4 regions of the Pseudomonas sp. KB-10 genome follow, and region 3 is predicted to be linked to each of the others. Evidence: riboswitches for the same ligand, from Rfam matches in the RefSeq annotation. Region 3 holds a riboswitch; each other region holds the start of a gene.
What was found. Region 3 has a riboswitch for cobalamin ahead of cobW (cobalamin biosynthesis protein CobW). Riboswitches for the same ligand answer to the same signal wherever they lie in the genome.
Positions count from the first base shown of each region.

Region 1: it holds a riboswitch for cobalamin, as region 3 does, so the genes downstream of both, DXK50_RS19320 (energy-coupling factor ABC transporter permease) here and cobW (cobalamin biosynthesis protein CobW) in region 3, are expected to answer to the same signal.
Region 2: it holds a riboswitch for cobalamin, as region 3 does, so the genes downstream of both, DXK50_RS19690 (TonB-dependent receptor domain-containing protein) here and cobW (cobalamin biosynthesis protein CobW) in region 3, are expected to answer to the same signal.
Region 4: it holds a riboswitch for cobalamin, as region 3 does, so the genes downstream of both, cobO (cob(I)yrinic acid a,c-diamide adenosyltransferase) here and cobW (cobalamin biosynthesis protein CobW) in region 3, are expected to answer to the same signal.

Region 1 covers NZ_QYYB01000007.1:210,303-217,957, reverse strand. The annotation lists gene DXK50_RS19335 (hybrid sensor histidine kinase/response regulator) at 1-27, shown strand, start outside; gene DXK50_RS19330 (TetR/AcrR family transcriptional regulator) at 271-912, shown strand; gene DXK50_RS19325 (acyl-CoA dehydrogenase family protein) at 909-2,558, shown strand; cobalamin riboswitch at 2,682-2,885, shown strand; gene DXK50_RS19320 (energy-coupling factor ABC transporter permease) at 2,938-3,621, shown strand; gene amn (AMP nucleosidase) at 3,718-5,190, shown strand; gene DXK50_RS19310 (hypothetical protein) at 5,299-6,105, shown strand; gene DXK50_RS19305 (threonine dehydratase) at 6,107-7,078, opposite strand; gene DXK50_RS19300 (aminotransferase-like domain-containing protein) at 7,159-7,655, shown strand, end outside.
Region 2 covers NZ_QYYB01000007.1:287,829-295,483, forward strand. The annotation lists gene DXK50_RS19675 (acetyl-CoA carboxylase family protein) at 1-2,128, shown strand, start outside; gene DXK50_RS19680 (alpha/beta fold hydrolase) at 2,139-3,089, shown strand; gene dxs (1-deoxy-D-xylulose-5-phosphate synthase) at 3,172-5,067, shown strand; cobalamin riboswitch at 5,282-5,490, shown strand; gene DXK50_RS19690 (TonB-dependent receptor domain-containing protein) at 5,578-7,464, shown strand; gene DXK50_RS19695 (cobalamin-binding protein) at 7,513-7,655, opposite strand, start outside.
Region 3 covers NZ_QYYB01000001.1:903,501-911,155, reverse strand. The annotation lists gene cobN (cobaltochelatase subunit CobN) at 1-2,345, opposite strand, end outside; gene cobW (cobalamin biosynthesis protein CobW) at 2,421-3,470, opposite strand; cobalamin riboswitch at 3,566-3,760, opposite strand; gene DXK50_RS04220 (cobalamin biosynthesis protein) at 3,847-4,284, shown strand; gene cobM (precorrin-4 C(11)-methyltransferase) at 4,281-5,036, shown strand; gene DXK50_RS04210 (hypothetical protein) at 5,258-5,488, opposite strand; gene DXK50_RS04205 (ParD-like family protein) at 5,650-5,862, shown strand; gene map (type I methionyl aminopeptidase) at 5,859-6,638, shown strand; gene glmS (glutamine--fructose-6-phosphate transaminase (isomerizing)) at 6,691-7,655, opposite strand, start outside.
Region 4 covers NZ_QYYB01000003.1:418,247-425,901, forward strand. The annotation lists gene mobA (molybdenum cofactor guanylyltransferase MobA) at 1-508, opposite strand, end outside; gene moaB (molybdenum cofactor biosynthesis protein B) at 576-1,115, shown strand; gene DXK50_RS10530 (molybdopterin molybdotransferase MoeA) at 1,112-2,326, shown strand; gene DXK50_RS10535 (C40 family peptidase) at 2,474-3,094, shown strand; gene DXK50_RS10540 (C40 family peptidase) at 3,179-3,703, shown strand; gene DXK50_RS10545 (hypothetical protein) at 3,710-4,030, shown strand; cobalamin riboswitch at 4,069-4,424, shown strand; gene cobO (cob(I)yrinic acid a,c-diamide adenosyltransferase) at 4,609-5,220, shown strand; gene DXK50_RS10555 (cobyrinate a,c-diamide synthase) at 5,220-6,512, shown strand; gene bluB (5,6-dimethylbenzimidazole synthase) at 6,509-7,162, shown strand; gene cbiB (adenosylcobinamide-phosphate synthase CbiB) at 7,166-7,655, shown strand, end outside.

The DNA.
Region 1 (7,655 bases), on a different contig from region 3:
TTGTGCCGGCCGCCCGCCGTCTCCTAGCGCTGCGCCTGGGTAGGGCGGTGCAAGCCGCCATGGAGGCCAGGCCGGTCTGTTACCGGCCCATGTCTGCAGTCGTTGCGGCCAGGTACTTGTACCTGGCCGCAACAAGTCCTGCCGCGCTATCGATGGCTTCGGCGCAACCTGTCTACCGATGTCTGTTCGGCCGCAGATTTGGCCGGATCGTCCCTTTAGCCATGATCTGAATCCTGATTCACTGCTGCAGAGTGAATCAGGATTCAGACCATGGCTTACCGCATCACCGAAGCGCGAATCGACCGCGACCAGGCCCAGCGCCAGCGCATTCTCGGCTGCGCGCTGGAAAGGGTCTGTGCCGGTGGTTTCGCCGCCCTGACCATGCAGGCGCTGGCCGACGACGTTGGCATCGCCACCGGTAGCCTGTACCGGCACTTTCGCAGCAAGGGTGAACTGGCTGCCGAAGTCTTCGCCGCGGCCAGTCAGCGTGAAGTGGATGCCCTGGCTGCTGCCTTGCGTGGGCCGGGAACTGCCAGCGCACGTCTGCGCCTTGGTCTGGAACAATTCGCTGCCCGCGCCTGGCATAGCCGCCGTCTGGCCTTCGCCTTGATCGCCGAGCCTGTCGATCCAGAGGTCGACGAGCAACGCCTGCTCTATCGTGAAGCCTACGCCGAGCTGTTCAGCGATCTGCTGGAGGAGGGCGTCGGCGCTGGTGAGTTTCGTGTCGAGCAGATCGGCCTGGTGGCGGCCTGCCTGGTCGGCGCCATTGCCGAGGCTCTGGTCGGACCGCTGTCGCCGCCTGCCCGCGCCGCTCGCGAAGCGGGTAGACCCACTCTGCAACTGGCGCAGGTCAGCGCCAGCCTCGTCACCTTCTGCCTGCGCGCCGTGGGCGCCAAGGAGTCAAACCGATGAAACCCAGTCTGCACGCCGAAACCCATGAGGTGTTCAACCAGGTGCCCAGCCTCGACGGCGCCAACCTCTACCGTCTCGATCTGCCACTGCAGGAGTGGGTGCGCCGCTACGATGGCGGCTGGGCCGACGAGCGTTTGAGTACCTACGGTGCATTGGCCGGTGGCGCGCTGATGCAGGCGGGCTTTCTCGCCAACGAGAACAAGCCGGTGTTCAAGAGCCATGACCGCTACGGCAACCGCATCGACCTGGTGGAATTCCACCCGGCCTATCACGAGCTGATGCGCACAGCCATCGAGCAGGGCCTGCCGTCGCTGCCCTGGACCGACCCGCGCGCCGGTGCCCATGTTGCCCGCGCCGGGCTTTCCTATCTGCACAGCCAGGCCGAGTCCGCCAGCGGTTGCCCGCTGACCATGACCTTCGCCGCAGTGCCCGCCATTCGCCTGCAGCCCAATATCGCCGAGCAGTGGCTGCCGAAGATACTTGCCACCGAGTACGACCCGCGCAATCTGCCGATGGAGCAGAAGGCCGGCGTCACCATCGGCATGGCCATGACCGAGAAGCAGGGCGGCACCGACGTGCGCGCCAACACTACTCGCGCCTATGCCATCGGTCTCGGCGGGCCGGGGCAGGGCTACGAGCTGGTCGGCCACAAGTGGTTCTGCTCGGCCCCGATGTGCGACGCCTTCCTCACCCTTGCCTACACCGACAAGGGGTTGAGCTGCTTCCTGCTGCCGCGTCACCGCCCGGACGGCACGCGCAACGCGTTCTACATCCAGCGCCTGAAGAACAAGCTGGGCAACTGGGCCAACGCCTCCAGCGAGGTGGAATACCGCGGCGCCTTCGCCTGGATGCTCGGCGAGGAAGGGCGCGGCGTGCCCACCATCATCGAGATGGTGGCCATGACCCGCTTCGACTGCATGGTCGGTTCCAGCAGCCTGATGCGCCAGGCGTTGACCCAGGCCGCGCACCACTGCGCGCATCGCCAGGTGGGCGGCAAGATCCTCGCCGACCAGCCGTTGATGCAGAACGTCCTGGCCGACCTGGCGCTGGAGAGCGAAGCCGCGCTGGCGCTGTGCATGCGCATGGGCCGCGCGCTCGATCATCTGCATGACGAGCAGGAAGACAAGTTCGCCCGCCTGGTCACCGCCGTGGGCAAGTACTGGATCTGCAAGCGCGCCCCGGAAATGATCTACGAGGCCAGTGAATGCATGGGCGGCGCCGGCTACGTCGAGGAAACCATCATGCCGCGTCTGTATCGTGAGGCGCCGGTCAACTCGATCTGGGAAGGTTCAGGCAACGTACAGTGCCTGGACGTGCTGCGCGCCCTGTCCAAGGAGCCCGGCGTGCTCGACGCATTGTTCACCGAACTGGGCGATGGCCATGGCGATGCCCGTCTCAAGGCGCATATCCAAAGGCTCAAGGCTGATTTCAGCGACACCGCTGACGTTCAATACCGCGCCCGTCAGCTCACCGAGGACATGGCTGTGGCACTGCAGGCCAAGCTGTTGCTGGAAGCTGGCAACAGCTTGGTCAGCGACGCCTTTATCGCCAGCCGCCTGGAGGGCCGCGGCCGCGTCTACGGCACGCTGCCGCGCGGCATCGACGTCGAAGCGCTGCTGGCGCGTAGCACGCCGCATCTGCTTTGATGTGGCAGCGATCTTTTACCAGGGGAGTTGGTTTTTTTCAGCCGATTTTCTTTTGGGAACAACTGTGCGTGCGAAGAGGACTGAGACGATCAGTCTGGCCGCTGTTTTTTAGCCAGACGGGCGGGTAATCTGGCGGCCGATGGTTCTGCGTTCACAGTCGTGACGCGGATGAAAAGGGAACAGGGTGCGGTGAATCTTGCCAATGCCCTGGCTGCCCCCGCAACTGTAAGCGGCGAACGAAGCCCCTCATGCCACTGACTTCGGTCGGGAAGGCGGGCGAAGTGCCAAGCCGTGAGCCAGGAGACCTGCCATCGGCAACGGGCGTTTCGCCCATCCTTCATCCGAATCGTCGCGCGGTGGGCGCGGCCAAGGAACTTGCATGCATATCGAACCGGGCGTCGTCGAAGGCGCCAAGATTTTCCTCAGTTACGCAACGGCGGTCGCTGCCTTCGGCCTGACCGCCAAACTGGCGCGCGATGCCATCCGCGACAACGGCGGCGTCACCGCGCTGGCGCTGCGCAGCCTGCTGACCACCGCGCTGGTATTCTGCTTCTTCGAGGTATTGCCGCATCACCCCGTGGGTGTTTCCGAAGTACACCTGATTCTTGGCTCGACCCTGCTGCTGCTGTTCGGCGCCGGCGCCACCGCCATCGGTCTGGCCGCAGGTCTGCTGCTGCAGGGCCTGCTGTTCGCCCAGTTCGATTTGCCGCAGTACGGCATGAACGTCACCACCCTGTTGATTCCGCTGTGGGGCATCAGTCTGTTGGCCAAGCGTATCGTCGCTCCGGGTACCGCCTACGTCGATCTCTCTTACAAGCAGGCGCTGGCGCTGTCGACTGCCTATCAGGGCGGCATCGTTGCCTGGGTCGCGTTCTGGGCCTTTTACGGTCACGGCTTCACCAGTGACAACCTGGCCGCCGTGGGCAGCTTCGGCCTGGCCTACATGAGCGTGATCCTGATCGAGCCGCTGATCGATCTTGGCGTGCTGGCCGCAGCCAAGGCGCTGTCGCGTTTCAGCCAGGGGCCGCTGTTCAACGCGCGCCTGCATCAGGCTGCCGTCTGATGACAGCGTGGCGACCGAATTGCCGGTCGCCACGCTATGTTTTGCCACAAGGATGCAGGCAAGATAGGCGCGTACGTTCAGTCAGGAAGATGCGCCGTGAAAGCCTGCTCAGATGATTTCATCATTGCCCACACTCCCGAAGAGGCGGTCGACCGCCTCGCCGCGTTGCACCAGGAAGCCACTGGCGCCCTGAGTCACGCACTCAAGCGCTACCTCAAGGAGCGCATCCGCCCGGACGCCAGCGAGCACTGCCTGTTCCGCTATCCCGAATTGCGCCTGACCTACCTGTGCCAGGGCGAGGTGCCGACCACCGTACGTGCCTACGCCAAGGTGCAGGTTCCGGGTACCTACGCGATCACCGTGACCCAGCCGGCTGCCTTTCGCAAATACCTGCTGGAGCAGCTGCGTCCTCTGATGAACGACTTCACCCTGCGTGTGGAAGTCGGCCGCAGCCAGCAGAATATTCCCTACCCCTACGTGGTCGAGGGCGGTGACGAGCTGGCCGGCAGTGGCGTGACCGCTGCCGAGCTGGCGCGAGTGTTCCCCAGCACCGATCTGTCTGCCGCCACCGACGGCACCGCCGATGGCCTGTATGACTGGGAGAATATCGACCCGTTGCCGCTGGCTCTGTTCGACGCAGCGCGTACCGATTTTTCTCTCAAGCGCATACAGCACTACACCGGCAGCGATTGGAGCCACGTGCAGCCGTGGATTCTGCTGACCAACTACCACCGCTACGTCGACCAGTTCATCCGCCATGGCCTGGATATGCTGGTGGGTGACTCGCGCTTCACCCGTATGGTGCTGCCGGGCAACGTGGTGGTCGAGCGCGGCATGGCCGAGGGCGAGATGCAGGCGATCATCGAGAACGTGGTCTGGCACCGCTACCAGATGCCGGCCTACCATCTGCAGGCGGATGACGGCCATGGCATCACCCTGGTCAATATCGGCGTCGGTCCGTCCAATGCCAAGAACATTACCGATCACCTCGCCGTGCTGCGCCCGCATTGCTGGCTGATGATCGGTCACTGCGGCGGCCTGCGGCAGTCGCAGACCATCGGCGATTACGTGCTGGCCCACGCCTATATGCGCCGCGACGGAATTCTTGACCGCGTGCTGCCGCCGCACATCCCGCTGCCGGCGCTGGCCGAGGTGCAGCAGGCGCTGCAGGAAGCCGCCAAGCTGGTCACCGGTGAAGAGGGTGACGAGCTGAAAAAGCGCCTGCGTACCGGCACCGTGCTGACCTACGACGATCGCAACTGGGAGCTGCGCTGGGCTCAGGAGCGGCCGCTGATCAATCTGTCGCGTGCGGTGGCGGTGGACATGGAAAGCGGCACCATCGCCGCGCAAGGCTATCGCCTACGGGTGCCCTACGGCACGCTGCTGTGCGTGTCGGACAAACCCCTGCACAGTGAGATCAAGCTGCCAGGCGCGGCGGGCGCCTTCTACGAACGTGCGGTGACTCAGCACCTGCATATCGGCATCGCGGCGTTGGAGCTGATGCGCAGTCAGCTTAACTCGCTGCATTCGCGCAAGTTGCGCAGCTTCGACGAGCCACCGTTCCGTTGAGCGTCTGAGGTGGGTGTGGCCTGACGCACAGTCCGGTCACGCCCTGGCGTTAGGCTGCAGTGTTCTGGTTTACACTCGCGCCCGTCATGGACGAACGAGGCGATAGGCATGGAGCAGGCACGTCTGCTGCTCACGGCACTGTGGGAACCCTTCAGTTTCTTCAATCTTTTTCTCTACACCGGTCTGGCGCTTCTGCTTGGCGCGGTTGCTGGCCTGTTGCTGGCGTTCAAGCTGCACCGGTTGGGCTGGCTGGCACGTAACAAGCGCTGGCACCACTGGCTGCTCAAACTCTACTTTCTGCTGCTGCCCCTGGCCGGAGGTTTTCTCGGCGTCCAGGGTGGGCTGTTGTACGGCAGCCAGCAGCAGATCAATCGCCATCTCGATAGCTATGCGCCTCTGGTGCAGGCACTGGCCGACGATATCTGGAGCGACTTCCAGGCCTATGTCGAGGCGCAGGAGCAGGGACTATTGGCCGTGCGTGATGTCAGTGTGCAGACGCTGCTCAAGCAGCTGGCGCTGGACTACGTCCATCGTGAGCGGCTGCAAGAAGCTGGCGAGCGCGCCGAAGCCTCGACCACTGAACGCATCGCCTTCGACCTGCTCGACCGGCTGCGTGCCAGTCTGCTGGGCAAGGCGATAGGCGAGATGGCAGTGGAGAAAACCGCCCGTTACAGCGGGCTCAACGAGAAGGTGCTGAATCAGGTGCTGGATGCGCGTATCGAGCAGCTCTTTCAGGCCGAGTTCCTCCTCGGCCTGCTCAAGCGGCAGATCGGCCATGTGTTCAAGCCGTTCTATATCGCATTGCTGATTCAGCTTGGTCTGCTGCTGGCTCTGATCGCTGCGGAATGGGGCGTTTCGCGCCGGTTACGGCAGACGCCCGGACGGCTGCCTGCCGAGCCTCTGCCGCTGGCCTGAGTCAGGCTGCGGCTGGTGCTTCGTCACGCAGCAGGTCGGCCAGCGCCAGCCGGTCGATGTTGGCGCCGCTGAGCACCACGGCAACACGCTGGCCGGCGTTGCGTTCGCGCTCCTGTAGCAGGCCTGCCAGGGCGGCAGCGCCGGCGCCTTCGGCGAGGTTGTGAGTGTCCTCGTGATAGGCGCGGATGGCGGTGCGAATTTCCGCATCGTCGACCCGCAGGATGCGCGCCGCGCCCGCGCTGATAACGTCCAATGCCAATTGCTGCGGTTGGCGGCAGGCCATGCCGTCGGCCAGGGTGACGGCGCGTTCGGTCTGTACCAGGCAACCTTGTTCGAAACTCTGCGCGTAGGCATCGGCGCCGCTGGCGACCACGCCGACGATTTCGGTGTCGAGGCCGAGCAGGTCGCGGGTGCGGATCATGCCGCAGATGCCCGAGCCGAGGCCGATGGGCACGTACACCCGGCGCAGGTTCGGTACCGCCTCAAGCAGTTCCAGGGCATAGGTGGCCACGCCGCGCACCAGATCCTCGTGCAGCGACGGCACCCAGTGCAGGCCGTCGCGTTCGGCCAGACGCGCGGCCTCGGCGCGGGCTTCGTCGAAGTCGCGGCCATGTTCGATCACCTCGGCGCCAAGGGCACGCATCGCGGCGTTCTTCTCGCGGGCGTTGCCGTGCGGCACCAGGATGCGGATCGCCAGTCCCGCTGCGCGTGCAGCCAGCGCCAGGCTCTGGCCATGGTTGCCGCGGGTGGCGGTGACGAGGCCGCGCACCTGCGGCTCGCGGCGCAGCAGGGCGTCGATGTAGACCAGCCCGCCGCGCACCTTGAAGGCGGCGGTGGGCGCGTGGTTCTCGTGCTTGACCCACAGCTCGCAACCCGTGCGCTGGCACAGCAGCGGCCAGCTCAGCTGTGGCGTGGGCGCCATATGGCGGTGAACCAGTTGGGCGCTCTGGCGCAGTTGGGCGAGGTCGAACATGACGGGTACTCCGGGTGGCGTTGACCCCGATGCTAGTGCGGTGCATTGTATGGGTAAATCTTTATATTGCATGGCAAACAATGTGGCTCCCTGACCTGTCCAGCAGCGCTTTGCCCACCTACCTCGCCCTGGTGGAGGCCATCGCCGCTGCCATCGGCCGCGGTGAACTCAAGCCCGGCGAACGCCTGCCGCCGCAGCGACGCCTGGCCTGGACGCTGGGCATCAACCCGAGCACGGTGATGCTCGCCTACCGCGAGGCGGCGCGTCGGCATCTGGTCTCCGGCGAGGTCGGCCGCGGTACCTACGTGCTGGCCGGCAGCCGCGAGGCGAGCCTGTTCCGCCTCAAGCAACCGGCCACGCAGGGCGAGCTGATCGACCTGTCGACCAACGTGCCGGTGCACGATCCGGACAACCGCGACCTGTCCGCCAGCCTTGCCGCACTGGCTGCACAGGGCGAATTGGATGGGCTGCAGGCCTATCCCTCGGCAGCGCTGGTCGAGCGCGCGCATCTGGCCGGCGCCACCTGGCTGCGCCGCCGCGGCCTGGAACTGGCGCCGAACGGCCTGCTGCTCTGCGC
Region 2 (7,655 bases), on a different contig from region 3:
GAGCCCGGCCTACGACTCGCTGATCGCCAAGCTGATCGCCAGCGCCAGCGACTACCCCGGCGCCCTGCGCCGCGCCTACCGGGGGCTGTGCGAGTTTCGCCTCGAAGGCGTGGCGAGCAACCTGCACCTGCTGCAGAACCTGCTGCAGCGCGACGAGGTGATCGCCAACCGGGTCGACACCAGCTATGTCGAGCGGCATCTGAGCAAGTTGCTGACGGCGCGCGAGCAGGCCCACCCGCACCGTTACTTCGCTGCTGACGCTGCGCTGCACAACGCCAAGACCACTGTCGACGCCCCGCCCGGCACCCTGGCGTTGAGCGCGCCCAGCGCTGGCGTGCTGGTCAGCCTGGCTGTGGCCGAAGGCGACGCCGTGGCTGCCGGCCAGAGCATCGCCGTGCTGGAAGCGATGAAGATGGAGTTCGAGGTCAAGGCCGAGCACAGCGGTATCGTCCGTGCGCTGGCCGTGGCCCCCGGTGACGCCATCGGCGAGGGCCAGGCGCTGGCGTATCTGGAACCGGCCGAGGTGGATGGCTTCGCCGAGCACGGCGAGCAGGCGCTCGACCTGGCGCATATCCGCGCCGATCTGGCCGAGGTGCTGGAGCGCCACGCCCGCCTGACCGACGAGCGCCGCCCCGAGGCCGTGGCGAAAAGGCGCAAGACCGGCCAGCGCACGGTGCGGGAAAACCTCGCCGACTTGCTCGATGCCGACAGCTTTATCGAATACGGCGCCATGGCCCTGGCCGCCCAGCGCCGGCGCCGCTCGCCCGAGGAGCTGCTGGAACTGAGCCCGGCCGACGGCCTGGTCGCCGGCATCGGCACGGTGAACGCCACGAGTTTCGGTGCCGAGGCCGCACGCTGCATGGCCATCGCCTACGACTACACGGTATTCGCCGGCACTCAGGGCGTGATGAACCACAAGAAGACCGACCGCATGCTGGCCCTGGCCGAGCAATGGCGCCTGCCGGTGGTGCTGTTCGCCGAAGGCGGCGGCGGCCGGCCGGGGGATACCGACTTCGTCGGCGTGGCCGGGCTGGACTGCCACACCTTCGTCGCCATGGCCAAACTCTCCGGCCTGGTGCCGACGGTGGGCGTGGTCTCCGGCCGCTGCTTCGCCGGCAACGCCGCACTGCTCGGCTGCTGCGACGTGATCATCGCCACTCGTAACGCCAGCATCGGTATGGCCGGCCCGGCGATGATCGAAGGCGGCGGCCTGGGCAGTTTCACCCCCGAGCAGGTCGGCCCGACCTGCGTGCAGGGCCCCAACGGGGTGATCGACGTGCTGGTCGAAGACGAGGCCGCAGCGGTCGCCGTGGCCAAGCAGTACCTGGGCTATTTCCAGGGCCCGGTGAGCGACTGGCAGTGCAGCGATCCCCGCGAGTTGCGCCAGGTGATCCCGGAAAACCGCCTGCGCGTGTACGACATCCGCAAAGTAATCGAGCTGCTGGCCGATGACGGCAGCGTGCTGGAGCTGCGCCGCCAGTTCGCCCCCGGCCTGATCACCGCGCTGATTCGTATCGAAGGCAAGCCGTTCGGGCTGATCGCCAATAACCCCGTGCACCTGGGTGGCGCCATCGATGCCGTGGCCGGCGACAAGGCCGCGCGCTTTCTGCAATTGTGCGAAGCCCATGATCTGCCCATCGTCTCGCTATGCGACACCCCCGGCTTCATGGTCGGGCCGGAAGCGGAGAAACAGGGCACGGTGCGTCATGTCTCGCGCCTGTTCGTCACCGCCGCCAGCCTTACGGTGCCCTTCTTCACCCTGGTGCTGCGCAAGGGTTACGGCCTCGGCGCTCAGGCCATGGCGGCCGGCAGCTTCCACTCGCCGCTGTTCACCGCTGCCTGGCCCAGTGGCGAGTTCGGCGCCATGGGCTTGGAAGGCGCGGTACGCCTGGGCTTCGCCAAGGAGCTGGCAGCCCAGCCGGACGAGACCGCGCGCCAGGCGCTGTTCGACAAGCTGGTGGCCAAGGCCTACGACAACGGCAAGGCGCTGAACATGGCCAGCTACCTTGAGATCGACGCCGTGATCGACCCGGCAGACAGCCGCGCCTGGCTGCTGCGCGGCCTCAATGCGGCGCCACGTCCGCCCCGGCGTGATGGCAAGAAACGTCCCTTTATCGACACCTGGTAAGGACATCTCCATGCATATCGATCACCGCCTGCTCGCCGCCAATGGCATCGAACTCAGCCTGTACAGCGCCGGCCCCAAGCACGGCCGGCCGGTGTGGCTGCTGCATGGCTTTCCCGAGTGCTGGTACGCCTGGCATCCGCAGATCGAGGCGCTGGCCACCACCGGCTATCGCGTGTTCGCCCCGGAAATGCGCGGCTATGGCGCCAGCAGCGCGCCGGCCGACCCGGCGGCCTATGACCTACTCACCCTGTGCGGCGATATCCAGGCGGCAATGGGCATGCTCGGCCAGCGCGAGGTAGCGGTGGTCGGCCACGACTGGGGCGCGCCGGTGGCCTGGCACCTGGCGCTACTGGAGCCTGAGCGGGTCAAGGCGCTCGGCGCGCTGTCGGTGCCTTTCGGCGGCCGGCCGAAACGCCCGGTCATCGAGATGATGCGCGAGGCCTTTGCCGGGCGCTTCCACTACATTCTCTACTTCCAGCAGCCGGGCGTGGCCGAGGCCGAACTGGACGAAGGCATCGGCCGCAGCCTGCGTCTGCTGCTCGGCGGCCTGGGCGATGCCCTGCTGGCGACGGAAAAACCGGCCGACGCGCGGCTGTTCGATGGCGTGCCGGATGACCTGCCGCTGCCGGCCTGGTGCAACGAGGCGACGTTCGCCCACTACCTGCGCACCTTCGAGCGCCACGGTTTTCGCGGCGCGCTGAACTGGTACCGCAACTTCGAGCGCAACTGGCAGCGTACCGAGCACCTGGCCGGACTGCAGATCACGCAGCCGACGCTGTTCCTGCTCGGGGAAAACGACCCGGTGGGCCGCTTCGAAGCGCCGACGCTGAAACGCATGGGCGACAAGGTGCCGCAGCTGGAGCGCCACGATCTGCCTGGCGCCGGCCACTGGCTGCAGGGCGAATGCGCCGAACGGGTCAGCGCCCTGCTGCTGGATTTCCTTGCACGAAATTACCGGTAGCGCCGATGTGGTCAGCAGATTGGGCTGTTTTCCTGGCATCAGGTAAACTGCCGCATCTTTTACGCCTATAACGATTCGCCTGATGCCGACCACTTTCCACGAGATCCCCCGCGAGCGCCCGTTGACGCCGCTGCTCGACAGCGCCAACACGCCCGACGAACTGCGCCGCCTGGCCGAAGCGGACCTGGAAACCCTCGCCGATGAACTGCGCCAGTACCTGCTCTACAGCGTCGGCCAGAGCGGCGGGCACTTCGGTGCCGGCCTCGGCGTCATCGAGCTGACCATCGCCCTGCACTACGTCTTCGACACTCCCGATGACCGCCTGGTGTGGGACGTCGGTCACCAGGCCTACCCGCACAAGATTCTCACCGGTCGCCGCGAGCGCATGGCTACGCTGCGCCAGAAGGACGGCCTCGCCGCCTTCCCGCGCCGCTCCGAGAGCGAGTACGACACCTTCGGTGTCGGCCACTCCAGCACCAGCATCAGCGCGGCGCTGGGCATGGCCATCGCCGCCCGCCTGAAAGGCGAGAAGCGCAAGAGCGTGGCGGTGATCGGCGACGGCGCGCTGACTGCCGGCATGGCCTTCGAGGCGCTCAACCACGCCACCGACGTCGGCGCCAACATGCTGGTGATCCTCAACGACAACGACATGTCGATCTCCAAGAACGTCGGCGGCCTGTCCAACTACCTGGCCAAGATCATCTCCAGCCGCACCTACGCCAGCATGCGCGAGGGCAGCAAGAAGATCCTCTCGCACCTGCCCGGCGCCTGGGAGATCGCGCGCAAGGTCGAGGAACATGCCAAGGGCATGCTGGTGCCCGGCACCCTGTTCGAGGAGCTGGGCTGGAACTACGTCGGCCCCATCGACGGCCACGACCTGCCCACCCTGCTGGCGACCCTGCGCAATATGCGCGACCTGGACGGCCCGCAATTCCTCCACGTGGTGACCAAGAAGGGCAAGGGCTTCGCCCCGGCCGAGCTTGATCCCATCGGCTACCACGCCATCACCAAGCTGGAGCCGGTAACGCCTGTCGCCGCCCCCAAGAAGCCCAGCGGCCCGAAATACTCCAACGTGTTCGGCCAGTGGCTGTGCGACATGGCCGCAGCCGACAACCGCCTGGTCGGCATCACTCCGGCGATGAAGGAAGGCTCGGACCTGGTGGCCTTCGCCGAGCGCTTCCCCGAGCGCTACTTCGACGTGGCGATCGCCGAGCAGCACGCCGTGACCCTGGCGGCCGGCATGGCCTGCGAAGGCGCCAAACCGGTGGTGGCGATCTATTCCACCTTCCTCCAGCGCGCCTATGACCAGTTGATCCATGATGTCGCCGTGCAGCACCTCGACGTGCTGTTCGCCATCGACCGCGCCGGCCTGGTCGGCGAAGACGGCCCGACCCACGCCGGCAGCTTCGACCTGTCCTACCTGCGTTGCATCCCCGGCATGCTGGTGATGACCCCGAGCAACGAGAACGAGCTGCGCCGCATGCTCACCACCGGTCACCTGTTCGACGGCCCGGCCGCCGTACGCTACCCGCGCGGCAGCGGCCCCAACGCCCCGCTCGATGCTGGCCTGGAGCCGCTGGAAATTGGCAAAGCGGTGGTGCGCCGTCAGGGCAAGGGCGTCGCCCTGCTGGCCTTCGGCGTGCAACTGGCCGAAGCCCTGCGCGTCGGCGAAACGCTGGACGCCACGGTAGTCGACATGCGCTTCGTCAAACCCCTGGACGAAGTCCTGCTGCGCGAACTGGCGAGCAGCCATGCGCTGCTGGTGACCATCGAGGAAAACAGCATCATGGGCGGCGCCGGCAGTGCGGTCAGCGAATTCTTCGCCGCCGAGAATTGCCAGGTGCCGATGCTGCACCTCGGCCTGCCCGACTACTACGTCGAGCACGCCAAGCCCAGCCAGATGCTCGCCGAATGCGGCCTCGACGAAGCCGGTATCGAACGCGCGGTACGCCAACGCCTGAGCCTGCTGCAGACTTGAGCATGAAGCCCGCTCATCGCCGGATGAGCGGGGCTTGCTTGTCATTCATACCCACCCGAACTAAGGTGCGCGCACTTCATGTTCCGCCAGGGTGTGCTGCGCAAGCGGCGTCAGCAGGCCGTTGAAAACCTAGGCGAGGCAAGAACGGCCGAAAAAGCGAAGTTTACGAGTCGTAAATGAGCATTTTTGACTGGGCTCGCACACGACGCCGTTCTTAACGCAGTATTGCCAACGCAGGTAGTTTTCAACGGTCTGCTGAACGGGAAGTCGGTGCGCTCTTCATGAGCAATCCCGACGCTGCCCCCGCAACGGTAATCGACAGCGAGCGCTGAGCTTGCGCCACGTCCTGTAGCCACTGGGCCATACCTGGGAAGGCGGACGCGGGTCGAGAGCCCGGAGACCGGCCCAGGCGGTGTGACTGGTGTTGCGGAGGGCGACACGGTCAAGCGCCGCCCTGCCCGCGCTTGCGCCTGCCCTCCTCAACCGTCTGCCGACCGTTGAGGAAATAGAATGAAACTGCCCCTTCTGGCTCTGGCCATAGCCGTCACGCCAGGCCTATCGCAGGCTGCCGAACCTTATCTGGCCGAGCCGCTGGTCGTTACCTCTGGACGCCTGTCCGAACCACAAGCACAGGCTACCGCCGCCAGCACGGTGTTCGAGCGAGCGGACATCGAGCGCCTGCAGGCCAGCAGCGTGCCCGACCTGCTCAGCCGCGTGCCCGGTGTGTCCATCGTGCAGAGCGGCGGTCGCGGTAGCCTCACCAGCCTGCTCCTACGTGGCGCCAACGCCAACCAGACGCTGGTATTGGTCGATGGCGTACGTCTGAATGCGGCCGCCAGCGGCCTGGCCCGCCTGGAATTTCTCAGCCCTGAGCAGATCGAGCGTATCGAGGTTGTGCGCGGCGCCCGTTCGGCGCTTTACGGCTCCGACGCCATTGGCGGGGTGATCCAGATCTTCACCCGGCGCGGCGAGGAAGGCCTGCAGCCACGCCTGCGCCTGGCCGCCGGCAGTCAGCAGACGTTCGAACGCAGCCTGGGTCTATCCGGCGGCGACCAGCGCACCCGCGTCGACCTCGGCGCCAGCCTGGTCGAGCGCGCCGGTTTCGACCGCTCCCAGGATGGGCGTGGCTACGACAATGACCACGACGGCCTGCGCCGCAAGGCTTTCAACTTGAGTCTGGAGCATCGCTTCACTGACCGCCTCAAGGGTGGCCTGAACCTGCTTGAGCAACGCGGCGAGAGTGAATACGACGATCTGTTCAGCTTCGATCCGGGCAATCCCAGCGAACACTTCAGCGTCTCCAGTGTCGCCGGTCATCTCGAGGCACAGCTCGCTGAGCGCTGGAGCAGCCGCTTGGAGCTCGGCCACGGTGAGGACAAGAGTGAAAACCGCGACCCGTTGAATGCCGACAACAACTATGTCTACAACACCTACCGCGACAGCGCCGGCTGGCTCAACAGCCTGCGAATCGGCGACGCTCACCAGGTACTGCTCGGCCTCGACTGGTACGAGGAGCGCTTGGGCAGCGACAGCGATTTCAGCCACAGCGAACGCTGGAACCGGGCCGCCTTCGCCCAGCACCGTTATCGTGGCAACGGTTTCGCCACCGAACTGGGCCTGCGCCACGACGACAACCAGCAGTTCGGCAGCGAGAACACCTGGAACGCGGCGCTGAGCCTGGACCTGGCCGAGCGTCTGGAGCTGGTACTGAGCTACGGCGAGGGCTTCCATGCACCGACCTTCAACGACCTTTACTTCCCGACCAGTTCGTTCTACGGCGGCAACCCGGATCTCGCCCCGGAGCGCTCGAAGACCTACGAGGCACAACTGCGCGGCGATCACCTGGATACCCGTTGGAGCCTGTCGGCCTACCGTACCGAGGTCGAGGACCTGATCACCGTGGTCAGCGACCCGGTGACCTTCTTCAGCACTCCAATGAACGTCAACAAGGCGCGTCTGCAGGGCCTGGAACTGAATATCGAACGCGAACTGCTGGGCTGGCAGGCGACCCTCGGCGCCAATCTGCTCGACCCGCGTGATCGCAACAGCGGCCACACCCTGCCGCGCCGCGCCAAGCGCAGTCTGAGCCTGGACCTGGATCGTCAGTTCGGCGCGTTCGCCGCCGGCATGACCTGGCAGGCGTTCTCCGGCCGCTACGACGATGCCGCCAACAATCGCAAGATCGCCGGCTACGGCCTGCTGGGTGCGCGCGCAAGCTGGCGGATGGACGAGGAGCTGCTTTGGCAGGTCAAGATCGACAACCTGCTGGACAAGAACTATTCCCAGGCCCTGTACAGCCGCCCTGATGATCCGTTCTTCAGCAGCGTGAGTTATTACGGCTACCGCGAGGAAGGCCGCAGCGCCCTGCTCTCGCTGACCTGGACGCCGCAACTCTGATGCCACTGCACGCACGCAACCTGCTTGGGGTGCGCAGCGCCCCATGAACTAGCGTGCGGCCCTCATCAGCTCGCACAGCTGCTCGATGGCGCCCAGCATCTGCCGGCTGGGTCGTTCCAGGCCCTTGTCCGGCACCGCCCACACCTGCCCCCGGCGCACCGCATGTAACTGGGGCCAGGCCTGCCAGCCGG
Region 3 (7,655 bases):
AGCCCCAGCGCCAGCAGCTCCAGGCGCTCGCGGGTATCGCCGACGGTGCGCCAAAGGCCGTTATCCACAGCCTGTAATGCCTGGGGACGCAGCCCCGCCCAGGGCTGGCCCATATCGCAATCCAGCGGGTCGAGGCCCAGCTCAAGGCCGCGCGCCAGCGCGCGCAGCAGGCTGGCATTGGCACCCTGGCCATCGCCACGGGGAATGCGCAGCAGCGCCAGCAGGGTGTCGCGGCGCAGTTGCCCGGCCGGCGATTCGCCGAACACGTGCAGGCCATCGCGGATCTGCGACTCCTTGAGGTCGCACAGGTAGGCATCGAGCTGCGGCAGCCAGCTGTCGGCATCGTCATTGAGTTGCAGGCCCAGCTCGCGGTCAAGACTGGCCTCGCGTACCTTGGCCAGAATCTCGCCACGCAGCTCCACGGCGCGGCGCTGGTCGAGCTGGCTGGCGTCATAGTATTCGTCGGCCAGGCGCTCCAGATCGCGCAGCGGGCCATAGCTTTCGGCACGGGTCAAAGGCGGCATCAGGTGGTCGATGATCACTGCCTGGGTGCGGCGCTTGGCCTGCGCGCCCTCGCCCGGGTCGTTGACGATAAAGGGATAGATATTCGGCAGCGGGCCGATCAGCGCCTGCGGCCAGCAGCCCTCGGACAAGCCGACGCTCTTGCCCGGCAGCCACTCCAGGTTGCCGTGCTTGCCGACGTGGATCAGCGCATCGGCGGCGAAGGCCGTGCGCAGCCAGGCGTAGAAGGCGATATAGCCGTGCGGCGGCACCAGATCCGGGTCGTGGTACACCGCCGCCGGGTCGAGCTGATAGCCGCGCGCCGGCTGGATGCCGACGAAGGTCAGACCGAAGCGTAAGCCGGCAACCATCATCCGCCCGCTACGGAACATGGGATCGTCCTGCGGCTCGCCCCAGCGCTCGCGCACGGCTTGTTGATTTTGTTCAGGCAGGCTGTGGAAAAACCCTAGGTAATCATCCAGCGCCAGGCTCTGCGCGCAGGGCCGTGAGTCCAGTCCATCCAGATCATTGGTGACGCCGCCGAGCAGGCTGTGGACAAGTGCGGTGCCACTGTCCGGCAGGTTATCCACCGGGTAGCCCTGCGCCTGCAGGGCGCGGAGGATATTCAGCGCGGCAGCCGGCGTATCAAGACCCACGCCATTGCCGATGCGGCCATCGCGGGTCGGGTAGTTGGCCAGGATGAGCCCGATTCGCTTCTGATCGTTGCTTTTGAGCGCCAACTGGCACCAGTTACGTGCCAGCTCGGCGACAAATTCCATCCCCGGCTCGTGAGCCTGATAGCACACCACATCGCTCTGGCTGCGTTCGCTGCGCCAGGCCAGGCCCTTGAAGCTGATGGCAGTGCCGATCAGCCGGCCATCCAGCTCCGGCAGCACCACATGCATGGCCAGGTCGCGCGAGCCCAGGCCCTGGGCGCTGGCCTGCCACTGCGCCTGGTTGTCCAGCGAGCAGATGGCTTGCAGCACCGGGATGTCGCGGCGGAACACCCGCTCCTGCGGCGCCTCGGGGTTGGACAGGGCAAAGCCGGTGGTGTTGATGATCAGCGCGGCGTTCGTTTCGTCCAGCCAGGCCTGCACCTGATCCAGGCAGGCCGGCTCCTTCAGGCTGGCCACCGCAATCGGCAGCGGGTTAAGGCCCTGGCCGAACAGGTGCTGGCAGAAGGTATCGACAAAGGCAGTGTTCGCCGACTGCACATGGTTGCGGTAGAACAGCAGCGCCACCACAGGCGCGTCCGGCTGCCACTGCGCACGCCAGTCGGCCAGAGTGACTGGACTGTGCTGCGGGTGATAGAGGCCGACACGCGGCAGCGGTTGCGGCTCCTGCCAGGCCTCGTCACGCCCCAGCCAGCGGCTGCCGATGCAGCGAAACAGCTGGCGGGCATTGTCCAGCCCGCCCTGACGCAGGTATTGCCAGAGGCGCTGGCTGTCTTCCTCAGCGACGTTGCCGAGGGCGCTCAGCTCCGGGTCAGGCTTGTCATCACCCGGCACCATGATCACCGTGGCACCGCGCGCACCCAGCTCAACCAGACGTTCGACCCCGTAACGCCAGTAGCTGACCCCGCCATGCACCGAGATCAGAATGACCTTGGCATGCTGCAACACCTGCTCGACGTAGTAGTCCACCGAAGCGTTGTTGCTCAGCTGTGCCGGGCTGGCCAGGCGCAGGCTGGGGTAGTCCTCCGGCAGCTGCCGTGCCGCTTCGGCCAACAGTGAGAGGTGCGAATCACCGGTACACAGGATCACCAGCTCGGCCGGGGTCTGGCCGAGGTCGGCGATGCTGTCGGCCGGCAGTTGGGCGCCGGGCTGGGTGCGCAGGAGGTGCATAGTCGTTCTGTGGGAGGGGCTTTAGCCGCGACTGGCAGCGAACCGGGTCGCGGCTAAAGCCCCTCCCACAATCACTCAGGCCAGCGCGGCCAGCAGGGCGGCCTGAATGGCCGCGCGGTCGAGCTGCTGGCCGATCACTACCAGGCGGCTCAGGCGCGGCTCGCCTGCTTGCCAGGCGCGGTCGAAGTGGCGGTCGAAGCGCTGGCCGACGCCCTGCACCAGCAGGCGCATGGGTTTGCCAGGGATCGCCGCGAAGCCCTTCACCCGCAGAATGCCGTACTTGGCCACCGCGGCCTTCAGCGCGGTCAGCAGGCGCGCCTCCTCGGCTTCGGGTAGTTCCACGTGGAACGAGTCGAATTCCTCATGATCGTGGTCTTCGTCTTCATCGTCGTGATGGGTGCGGCGGCTGTCGATATGCAGCTCGGTTTCGCTGTTCAGACCCAGCAGCACGTCCAGCGGCAGCTCGCCGCCGTGCGCCTCGATCACCTTCACCGCCGGCGGCAGTTCCTCGGCCACCTCGGCGCGCACCGCGGCCAACGCCTCGGCATCGAGCAGGTCGGCCTTGTTGAGGATCACCAGGTCGGCGCTGGCCAGCTGGTCAGCGAACAGTTCATGCAGCGGCGACTCGTGGTCGAGATTGGGGTCGAGCTTGCGCTGCTCGTCCACCCGGTCGGGGAAGGCAGCGAAGGTGCCGGCAGCTACCGCCGGGCTGTCGACCACGGTAATCACCGCATCGACGGTGCAGGCGTTGCGGATTTCCGGCCAGTTGAAGGCCTGCACCAACGGCTTCGGCAGTGCCAGGCCGCTGGTTTCGATGAGGATATGGTCGAGGTCGCCACGGCGCGCTACCAGTTCGCGCATCACCGGGAAGAACTCCTCCTGCACGGTGCAGCACAGGCAGCCGTTGGCCAGCTCGAAGACGCGGCCATTGGCTTCCTCCTCACTGCAGCCGATTGAGCATTGCTTGAGGACCTCGCCATCGATACCCAGCTCGCCGAACTCGTTGACGATCACCGCGATACGGCGGCCGCCGGCATTGGCCAGCAGGTGGCGCAGCAGGGTGGTTTTGCCGGCACCGAGAAAACCGGTGACGATGGTGACAGGCAGTTTGGCGAGGGTTTTCATGGAAGGCCCCGTGGCGTCGGTAAGTTCGGCGGACGGGTACGCGCAGGCGGGCACGCAGAGGCGTGCTGGCCGCGTCGGATCACCCCGTCCGAGCAAGTGGCTGGTCAGTCGAGGCAGGTCTCCTGGCTCACGGCTTGCGCGGCGCGCATCCCTTCACCTTCCCGCGATTGGCAGTGGTTTAACGAAGGGCATAACCGTTCACAGTTGCGGGGGCAGCCAGGGCATCGACCCTGTTCCCTCTTAGCTTCGCCGCGCTTCGGCGGCGAAGAACCTCAAAAGCGAGAAGGCTACGCAGGCCGCGGCGGCCGGTCAATCGCGGTTGACCGCTGGCAAGTGCCATGATGAGCTACGCCACCGCTCAGCCCGAATACTGCTCATGTTGCCGACTGCCTCCGACCACCCATCCGCCTTACCGACACAGATCGTCGCCGGGCTGGGTTGCCGCCGCGGCTGCAGCCGGGACGAGCTGCTCGAACTGCTTATCCACAGCCTGGCTCGGCATGAACTGACGGTGGACAATCTCGCGGGCCTGGCCAGCATCGCCCACAAACGCGACGAAGCCGGCTTGCACGGCCTGGCCGAACATCTGGGTCTGGAGCTGGTGTTCTTCTCGCCCGAGCAACTGGCTGGCTATCAGACGCCGACAGGCGCAAGCGCCCTCAGCCAAGCCACCGCCGGCAGCCCCGCCGTAGCCGAGCCTTGTGCCCTGGCGCTGGCGGCAAAGATAGGCACAGCGCCGCGCCGGCTCGGCGAGAAAACCCGCAGCGCCAGCGCCACCTGCGCGCTGGCCATATTCGATAGAGAACCCGCATGACCGTCTACTTTATCGGCGCCGGCCCCGGCGACCCCGAGCTGATCACCGTCAAGGGCCAGCGCCTGATACGCAGCTGCCCGGTGATCCTTTATGCCGGCTCGCTGGTGCCCGAAGCGGTGCTGCAAGGCCACAGCGCCGAACAGGTAGTGAATACCGCCGAGCTGAATCTTGCAGAAATCGTCACCCTGCTGCATCAGGCCCATGCGCGTGGCCAGGATGTAGCGCGAGTGCATTCCGGCGACCCTTCGCTATACGGCGCCATCGGCGAGCAGATTCGCGAACTGCGTGCCCTGGGCATTCCGTTCGAGATCGTCCCGGGCGTCACCGCCACCGCCGCCTGCGCGGCGCTGCTGGAATCCGAGCTGACGCTGCCGGATATCGCCCAGACGGTGATCCTCACCCGCTATGGCACCACCTCGCCAATGCCCGAGGGCGAACAGCTGCATGACCTGGCCAGGCACCGCGCAACCATGGCCATCCATCTCGGTGTACGCCAACTGCCGGCTATCGTCAGCGAACTGCTGCCGCACTATGGCGCCGACTGCCCCATTGCCGTTATCCACAGGGCCAGTTGGCCGGATCAGGACTGGGTGGTAGGCACCCTGACCGATATCGAGGAGAAAGTCGCCGCCAAGGGCTTTCGCCGCACAGCCCTTATCCTTGTCGGGCGGGTACTGGATCCCGGTGCGTTTGCCGAGTCGACGCTTTATGACGCCACTCATCGCCATCTCTACCGTCCCGGCAGCCACTGAGCCTGGCGAGAAACCGTACAGTTCGCTGAAAGCCCTGCCAGACAAGGCCTTCGGCTACTTATCAACAAGATAACCAGCCTTTTATCCAAACGCTCTGTGGACAACCGGAATGTTAGCGAACAGTTTCTGTACAAGTCGCTGAAAGCCCCTATCTATAAGGCCTACAGCCAGGTATCACGAGGATATCCACATGTTGATCCACGGCAACTGTGAGCAACTGCTCAGAGCTGCACCTCAACCCGCTTGATACCCAGAATCCGCAGCTCCGGCACCAGCTCATCCAGACTGGCAAAGGTTTCTACCTGCTCGGTTTCATCCACCAGAAAGAAGCTGCGGCCGGCATCTTTCTTGAAAAACACGATCCACTCAGCCGTATTGGCCGGATTAGCCATGATCTGGGTATCGAATAGAACGCCCTCGGCCGTTCTGCGTTTCACATCTGCGCGCTTCATCCGTTCTCCCGTTCCAGCCTGTCAGGGGTGCGCCTGCCGAAATGCCTGGCGGGCGGACGGATAGTGTAAGGGATGAGAAGGCCCCACTTGCCCCCGCTGGCGAACTGAACCGATACATGTTTATATACGCTTCATTTACGAAACATATAAAGGAGATCAGCATGGGTATCGTCAATATCGATGACGAGCTGCATGACCAGATCCGCCGGGCGAGCAGCGTCTCGGGCCGTTCCATCAATGCCCAGGCAGGCTTCTGGATTCGCATCGGCATGCTCTGCGAGATGAACCCGACGCTGAGCTTCAATGAGGTGATGGCCGCCGAGATGCGCGCGGCCGGCGTGGCGGTACCACCGCGTATGGCGGACGCCTCATGAGCAAGACGCCCGAACAGATCGCCCTGATGGCAGAGTCCGGCAGATTGCTCGCGTCCGTGTTCGGCTATCTGGATCACCTGGATCTGCTCGGCATGTCCACTCTGCAGGTCAATGACCTTGTGGATAAGTACATCGTGGAGGAACTCGAGGCGCGTCCGGCGAGCAAGGGGCAGTATGGTTTCGCCTACGCCATGAACACGTCACGCAACGAAGTGGTGTGCCATGGCGTACCCAGCGCCGACGATGTCCTGCGCGACGGTGATCTGGTGAATTTCGATATCACCCTGGAAAAGAACGGCTACATCGCCGATTCGAGCAAGACCTACCTGATCGGCGAGGTGTCGGACCAGGCTCGTCAGCTCGCCCGAGTGACCTATGAAGCGATGTGCAAGGGCATCGCAGCCGTGAGGCCGGGCGCCCGCCTCGGCGATATCGGCCATGCCATCGAACAACACGCTCGCGCCCACGGCTATTCGGTGGTTCGCGACTACTGCGGCCACGGTATTGGCCGAGAAATGCACGAGCCGCCGGAAGTGCTGCACTGGGGCAAAGCCGGCACCGGCCTGACGCTACGCGAAGGCATGACCTTCACCATCGAGCCCATGCTCAACCAGGGCAAGGCGGATGTCCGTACCCTGCGCGACGGCTGGACAGTGGTGACCTGTGACGGCCAGCTCTCGGCGCAGTTCGAACATACCGTGGCGGTCACCCGCGACGGCGTTCGTGTGCTTACGCTGCGCCCCGAAGAGCTGCACCTGAGCGGCGTTTCGGTGTGATAGAAACGCGAAAGCCCGTCCATCTGGACGGGCTTTTTCTTTCTGGGCGGCCTTATTCGACCGTGACGCTTTTCGCCAGATTGCGCGGCTGGTCGACGTCGGTGCCCTTGAGCACGGCCACGTAGTAGGACAGCAGCTGCAGCGGCACGGTGTAGAGGATCGGCGCGAGCAGGTCGTGGATATGCGGCATGGCCACCACATGGGTGCCCTCGCCATTGCTCATGCCGGCCTGCTGGTCGGCGAAGACGATCAGCTCGCCGCCACGGGCACGTACTTCCTGCAGATTGGACTTGAGCTTTTCCAGCAGCTCGTTGTTCGGCGCTACGGTGACCACCGGCATGTCAGCGTCCACCAGGGCCAGCGGGCCGTGCTTGAGCTCGCCGGCCGGGTAGGCCTCGGCGTGGATGTAGGAAATTTCCTTGAGCTTGAGCGCGCCTTCCATGGCCACCGGATATTGCGCGCCACGGCCGAGGAACAGGCTGTGGTGCTTCTCGGCGAACAGCTCGGAAATCTTTTCCACGGTCTTGTCCATGGCCAGCGCTTCGCCCAGGCGGGTCGGCAGGCGACGCAGTTCTTCCACCAGCTCGGCGGCCAGCGTCTTGTCCAGGTTGCCGTGCACCTGGCCCAAGGCCAGGGTCAGCAGCATCAGGCCGACCAACTGGGTGGTGAAGGCCTTGGTCGAGGCCACGCCGATTTCCGGGCCGGCCTGGGTCAACAGGCACAGGTCGGATTCGCGCACCAGCGAGCTGGTGCCGACGTTGCAGATCACCAGGCTGGCCAGGTAGCCGCCCTGCCCTGGTGCCTTCTCCTTGGCGTTGCGCAGCGCGGCCAGGGTGTCGGCGGTCTCGCCGGACTGCGAGACACTGACGAACAGGGTGTCGGGCTGCACCACCACCTTGCGGTAGCGGAATTCGCTGGCCACCTCGACCTGGCAGGGGATGCCGGCCAGCTCTTCCAGCCAGTAACGGGCAACCATGCCGGCGTGGTAGCTGGTGCCGCAGGCGACGATCTGCACGT
Region 4 (7,655 bases), on a different contig from region 3:
CGATGGGGGAAAGTTTGCCGAACCAGCGTTGCGGGCTGCGCTCGCCGGACTGCCAGGCGTGCTCCAGATCCTCCTTCAATCGAGTCGGCAGCAGGCAGAACAGGGGTTGCCAGTAGTTGCCCTGGCGAATCACCACCGGCTGGCTGCCGGCGTGGGCGAGCAGTGATTCGATCAGTGCACGGTCCACCAGCGGGGCATCGCATGGCAGCACAAGCATCTGCTCGTGGCGTGCCGCGGCCATGCCGGCACGAATACCGGCCAACGGCCCTTGAAAGTCGTGGTCCGGATCGGCGACCAGTTGGTCGGCGTAGGGTGCGTAGCTTTCGCTATTGCGGTTGCAGGAGATGATCAGATCATCGCTCAACGGCCTGACCAGGTCGTGCAGCCAGGCGATCAGCGGCCGGCCGCGCCATTGCACCAGCCCCTTGTCGCGCCCGCCCATTCGCTGGCCGCGGCCGCCGGAAAGCAGCAATACAGAGCAGGTGAGTGGGGAGTTGGGTGCGGGCATGCGGGCAGTCTCCGAAGGCAGTCTGTGTGATATAACAGGCTCATTCTCTCGCAATTGGATGTCTGTCATGAACCATAAGGCCGAGGCGGTTTTCGTGCCGCTGAATATTGCCGTGCTGACCGTCAGCGACACGCGTACGCTGGAGACCGATACCTCGGGACAACTGCTGGTCGATCGCCTGACCAGCGCAGGCCACCAGTTGGCTGCCCGGGTGCTGCTCAAGGACGATCTGTACAAGATTCGCGCTCAGGTCGCGACCTGGATTGCCGAGGATCAGGTGCAGGTCGTGGTGATTACCGGCGGTACCGGTTTCACCGGGCGCGACAGCACGCCGGAGGCAGTCGCCTGCCTGCTGGACAAGCAGGTCGACGGTTTTGGCGAGCTTTTCCGGCAGATCTCCGTGGCCGATATCGGTACTTCCACCGTCCAGTCGCGCGCGCTGGCCGGCCTGGCCAACGGCACGCTGGTGTGCTGCCTGCCGGGTTCGACCAACGCCTGCCGCACCGCCTGGGACGGGATTCTCGCCGAGCAGCTGGATGCGCGGCATCGTCCCTGCAATTTCGTGCCGCACCTGAAGCAAGCCGCCGCCTGCGAGACGCGCGGATGACCTGCTGCGATCATCCCGGCCTGTTGCCCATGGAAGCGGCGTTGCAGCGCCTGCTGGCACTGGCCGACGCTGCGCCCATCGAGCAGGCCGAACAGGTTGCGCTGGCTGAGGCCGATGGCCGGGTACTGGCTGAGCCGCTGATCGCTGGGCTGGATCTGCCGCCCTGGGCCAACAGCGCCATGGATGGCTATGCCCTGCGGCTGGCTGACTGGGAGGGCCAGCCGCTGCCGGTCAGTCAGCGTATTCAGGCCGGTACTGCGCCTGAGCCCCTGCAGCCGGGCACCTGCGCGCGTATATTCACCGGTGCGCCATTGCCAGAAGGCGCCGACACCGTGGAGATGCAGGAGAACGTCGAGGTCGATGAAGCCGGGTGCGTGCATTTTCGCGAGGCGCTGAAAGCCGGGCAGAACGTCCGTAACCAAGGTCAGGAAACTCGCGCGGGAGAGTGCGTGCTGCCTGCCGGTACGTGTTTGGGCCCTATCGAGCTTGGGTTGGCGGCGTCTCTGGGAGCGGCGCAGCTCGCTGTGCGTCGGCGCTTGCGCGTGGCCGTGCTGTCCACGGGCGACGAGCTGGTGGAGCCGGGGCGGACGCTCGGTCCAGGGCAGATCTACAACAGCAATCGGCGCCTGCTGATCGCCTGGCTGCAGCGTCTGGGCTGCGCGGTGGTGGATGCGGGGATATTGCCCGATGACCTGCAGCGCACCCGTGAGGCGCTGGGCTCGTTGGGCGCGGTCGATCTGATTCTTTCCACGGGCGGTGTGTCGGTAGGCGAGGCCGACTATCTCGGCCTGGCGCTGCGTGAGGCGGGCGAGTTGGCGCTGTGGAAACTGGCTATAAAGCCGGGCAAGCCGCTGACTTTCGGCCATTACCAAGGGGTTCCGGTGATAGGCCTGCCGGGCAATCCGGCCTCCACACTGGTCACCTTCGGTCTGTTGGCGCGTCCTTATATACTGCGTCGCCTTGGTGTGCAGCGGGTCGAACCTCTGGGTTTCGTTGTGCCGGCGGGGTTCACCTGGAACAAGCCGGGCAAACGTCGAGAGTACCTACGCGCACGCCTGGAGAATGGTCGTGTGGTGCCTTACGCCAACCAGAGTTCTGGCGTTCTGCGCAGTGCCGCGTGGGCCGAAGGTCTGGCTGAGGTAGTGGAGGGCAGCACGCTGGCCGAAGGGGACGCGCTGCGTTTTATTCCCTTGAGCGAGATTCTCGGCTAGTGCCTGATTCGTCCGGCTGTGCGACAGCCGGGCGCGTTAGATGGCGCGGCAAAACCACTGGGTCACATTTCCAGCGATAGAATTTGCAAATGAGCGTTATAGAGGGCATAGTCGCCGACTTGTAAATCAACCGACACGGTCGTGCCCATGCTAAAACGCTTCGCACCCCTCGTGCCTCTTGCACTGACAGTCTTTCTCGCTGCCTGCGCCGGCCATTCGCCGCAGTCGCAGATCAGCGAAGCCAAGGTCGAGCCGGTTGCTCGTCCGCTCTCTCATCAGGCCGAGCCTGCTGATGATGAAATCAGCGCGCTGATCGACGACAAGCCCTATGAAATGCCGCAGCTGGCCGACAGCCTGCTCGATCTCGGGCGTTCGCTGATCGGTACGCGCTATCGCTACGGTGGCACCTCGGTGCAGTCCGGTTTCGATTGCAGCGGTTTCGTCGGTTATCTGTTCCGTGAGGAAGTCGGCCTGGAGCTGCCGCGCTCCACTCGCGAGCTGATCAACCTCGACGCGCCCAAGGTTGCGCGTGCCGATCTGGAACCGGGCGATCTGATCCTGTTCAACGACCGCGGTCGTGGTCGCGTCAGCCACGCCGGTATCTACCTGGGCGATGACCAGTTCATCCATTCCAGCAGCAGCCGCAGCGGTGGCGTGCGCATCGACAGCCTTGACGACAGCTACTGGAACCGCAGTTACCTGCAGGCCAAGCGTGTTCTTGCGCTGGCTCCGGTGGAGGAGCAGGTGGCAGCCAAACGCCACAATTGATGTGTCACGGCGTAACCCCAGGGTTGCGCCGTTTGTCTGCAATCGGCAGAGTAGGGCGCATTCAGGCTTTGGATTGCCTCGCTTATGCGCCTCACGCCCCGCGTCGTCCTCATTTCTTTCGCCCTGCTGCTGAGCGCCTGTAGCGGTCGCGCTCCAGCTCCCCAGCCCGTCTACCAGCCACCGGTCTCTTCGTCCTCCTATCAGGGCGGCGCCGAAGACGTATTGTTCCGCGCTCTGGGGCTTGTCGGTACCCCTTATCGTTCTGGTGGCAACACGCCGGAAGGTGGTTTCGACTGCAGCGGTTTGATCGGCTACGTCTACCGCGATGCTGCCGGTATCAGTCTGCCTCGCTCGACACGTGAGTTGAGCGCGATGCGCACCCCAGGCGTGCGCCGCGATGCCTTGCAGAGTGGTGACTTGGTGTTTTTCGCCACCAATGGCGGGCGCGCCGTGAGCCATGCAGGTATCTATGTCGGCGAAGGGCGTTTCGTACATGCGCCATCCAGTGGCGGTACCGTGCGCCTAGACAGCCTCGACAATGTTTACTGGCAGCGCGTCTATCTCGATGCCAAGCGGGTGATCACGCCCGAGCTTGCCCGCAACCCCTGAGGCGCCATGGCCGAGCCTATCCGTCTGCCGCCTCAGCCCGAGGTCTGCGAGCTTTGCGCGCGGCCTGTAGCACTCACCCGTCACCATCTGATTCCCAAGGCGCTGCACGACAAGGCTTATGTGCAAAAGCGCTTTGCCCGTCACGAACGTATTACCGCCACGCTCTGGGTATGCCGGGCCTGCCATAACCAGATTCATCGGCTGTTCAGTGAAAAGGAGCTGGCGCTGAGCTACAACAGCCGGGACGCGCTGTTGGCGGATGAGCGCCTGCGTACCTTCGTCGAGTGGCTGGCCAGCAAGCCGCCGGGTTTCACGCCCCGGCATTAGCGGTATCGGCGTTGACGGGCAGGGCTGCCAGCCTCTACCCTGCGCGCCTTGCTTCAGGTGCCCCGCGCCGTTTCCATCGACGGCGCCGGGGTGAAACAGGGAAGCCGGTTCCAATGCCGGCGCTGCCCCCGCAACGGTAGGTGAGTCAAACGCTGCATAAGCAGACCGTGTGAAAACGTAGCGAGCGAAGGTCAGGTAAGGCAAAAACAGGCGAGAAAGCGGAGTTTACGAGCTGTAAATGAGCATTTTGAGACTGTTTTTAACGCCGCATGGCCGAGCGCAGTAGTTTTCACGCAGTCTGCAAGGCCACTGTGTATTCGCACGGGAAGGCGCAGCGTCGAACCTTTCAGGTTCGCTCACGAGCCCGGAGACCGGCCTGTCGCAGTTCCACGGCATCGCGGAGGGCGTTGTCCGGCCAGTGCTCCGGTTCTACCGGGGCCTCGGTGTTGCCCGCCTTCCGCTCGCCTGACCAGCCATTGGCGCCTGTATGAGGTCGCGCGGATCATCGCGATTCTTCATTGTCGTTCGCACTGTTCCTGAAGCAGGCAACGCGGGCACCTGACTTGCAGGAGCACAGCATGAGCGAATCCGCCGAACGCGACGCCCGCCACAAGGCGCGCATGCAGCGCAAGAAAGCCCTGATCGACGAGAAGATCGCCCAGGCCCAGGATGAATACGGCCTGCTGCTGGTGCACAGCGGCAACGGCAAGGGCAAGAGCAGCAGCGCCTTCGGCATGGTCGCGCGCGCCCTTGGTCATGGCATCAGGGTCGGGGTGGTGCAGTTCATCAAGGGCGCGGCCAGCACCGGTGAGGAAACCTTCTTCCGCCGTTTTCCCGAGGAAGTCAGCTATCACGTGATGGGCGAGGGCTTCACCTGGGAGACCCAGGATCGCCAGCGCGACATTGCCAAGGCGCAGGAAGCCTGGGCCGTGGCGCGACGCTTGCTGAGCGACGAGTCCGTCGGCCTGGTGGTGCTGGATGAGCTGAATATCGCTCTCAAGCACGGTTACCTCGAACTGGATGCGGTGCTGGCCGATATCGAGGCCCGGCCGCTGCTGCAGCACGTGGTGGTGACCGGCCGCGGGGCCTTGCCGGGGATGATCGAGGCGGCCGATACGGTCACCGAGATGAGCCTGGTCAAGCATGCGTTCAAGTCTGGCGTGAAGGCGCAGAAGGGCATCGAATTCTGATGACGACACGTCACTGCCCGGCGTTGCTGATCGCCGCCCCGGCTTCCGGCCAGGGCAAGACCACCGTCACCGCTGCGCTGGCGCGTTTGCATACGCGCCAGGGACGACGCGTGCGGGTGTTCAAGTGCGGGCCTGATTTTCTCGACCCGATGATCCATGCCCGTGCCAGCGGCGCGCCGGTGTACCAGCTCGACCTGGCCATGGTCGGTGAGGCGGAGAGCCGTCGCCTGCTGTGGCAGGCCGCGGGCGAGGCGGATCTGATCCTCATCGAAGGGGTGATGGGCCTGTTCGACGGCAAGCCCTCGGCGGCGGACCTGGCGCGTCATTTCGGCGTGCCGGTGCTGGGCGTGATCGACGGCGCGGCCATGGCGCAGACCTTCGGCGCCCTGGCCCATGGCCTGGCCACCTTCCAGCCCGATCTGCCCTTTGCCGGTGTGCTCGGCAATCGGGTTGCCAGCACGCGCCACGGCGAAATCCTGCGCGATGCCCTGCCGCCGAGCATTCGCTGGTTCGGCGCCTTGCCGCGCAGCGCCGCGGTGGAGCTGCCCAGTCGCCATCTGGGCCTGGTGCAGGCCGCCGAGCTGGCGGATCTGGATGCGCGCCTGGACGCCGCCGCCGATGCGCTGGCGGCCAGTGCCGATGTCGACCTGCCGCCGGCGGTGAGCTTCGCCGCGCCGCATATCAATGAACTCGCGCCCTTGTTGAAGGATGTGCGCATTGGCGTGGCGCGCGATGCGGCGTTCGCCTTCCTCTATCAGGCCAATCTCGACCTGCTGCAGGGGCTGGGGGCCGAGCTGCGCTATTTCTCGCCGCTGGCCGATAGCGCGCTGCCCGAGGTAGACAGCCTCTATCTGCCTGGCGGCTACCCCGAGCTGTACCTGGCCGAGCTGGCGGGCAACCAGGCCATGGCCGCAGCCATCCGTGCCCATCATAAGGCCGGCAAGCCGCTGCTCGCCGAATGTGGCGGCATGCTCTATCTGCTCCACGAGCTGCGTGACAAGCAGGGCGCCAGCGGCCGTATGCTCGGCCTGCTGGCCGGCAGCGCCGCATTGCAGCCGCGCCTGACCGCGCTGGCCCTGCAGGAAGTGACGCTGCCGGAGGGCGAGCTGCGTGGCCATAGCTACCATCACTCGCGCCTGGACAGCCCGCTCGAGCCGCTGGTACGCGGGCGCTGTCCGAACGGCAAGCCGGTGGCCGAGGCGGTGTATCGCCTGGGGCGACTGACCGCCAGCTATATCCACTTCTACCTGCCGTCCAACCCGGAGGCAGCCGCCGCGCTGCTGCGTCCATGAGCGAGCACGCCTTCAGCCCCGAGGAGCGCTCAGCGGTGTACCGCGCCATCGCCGAGCGCCGCGACATGCGTCATTTCAGCGGTGGAGAGGTATCGGCGGAGGTGCTGGCGCGCCTGCTCGAAGCCGCTCACCACGCGCCCAGCGTTGGCCTGATGCAGCCCTGGCGCTTTGTGCGCATCCGCGATGCGCAACTGCGCGAGGCGGCTCATGCGCTGGTGGAGGCCGAGCGGGTACGCACCGCGGAGGCCCTGGGCGAGCGCAGCGACGAATTCATGCGGCTGAAGGTCGAGGGCATCCGCGATTGTGCCGAGCTGCTGGCGGTGGCGCTGATGGACGGACGCGAGGCACATGTCTTCGGGCGACGCACGCTGCCGGAAATGGATATGGCCTCGGTGGCCTGCGCGATTCAGAATCTGTGGCTGGCCGCGCGCGCCGAAGGTCTGGGGCTGGGCTGGGTGTCGCTGTTCGATCCCGCAGCGCTGGCCGAGCTGCTGGCCATGCCGGCCGGCAGCAAGCCGGTGGCGCTGCTGTGTCTGGGGCCGGTGGATGCCTTCTATGAAAAACCCATGCTGGTGCAAGAGGGCTGGGCCTCGCCTCGACCGCTGAGCGAGCTGCTGTTCGAGAATCGATGGGGAGTGCAGGGTGACTGAACGATGAGCCTGGCGCTGATCACCTGCGCCGGTGTGGCGCTGGACGCCGTGCTGGGCGAGCCACGCCGCGCGCATCCGCTGGTGGCCTTCGGGCGCCTGGCCGATTGCCTGGAGCAGCGTTTCAACCCGGCCGGTGGTGGCTGGCGCAGCCATGGTGTCACCGCCTGGTGCCTGGCAGTACTGCCGCTGACTCTGCTCACCTGGCTGCTGGTGCAGATCAGCGGGTTGGGCTGGGCGGTGGAGATCTTCGCCCTGTATTTCGCCATTGGCCTGCGCAGTCTTTACGAGCACGCGCAGCCGGTGGCCCGCGCGCTGCGTCTGGGTGATCTGCAACTGGCACGCGAGCGGGTCGGCTGGATGGTCAGCCGCAACACCGCCGAGCTGGACGCCACCGGCGTGGCCCGCGCCGGTACCGAGTCGGTGCTGGAGAACGGTTCCGATGCGGTATTCGCTGCCTTGTTCTGGTTCATCGTCGCCGGTGCGCCCGGCGTGG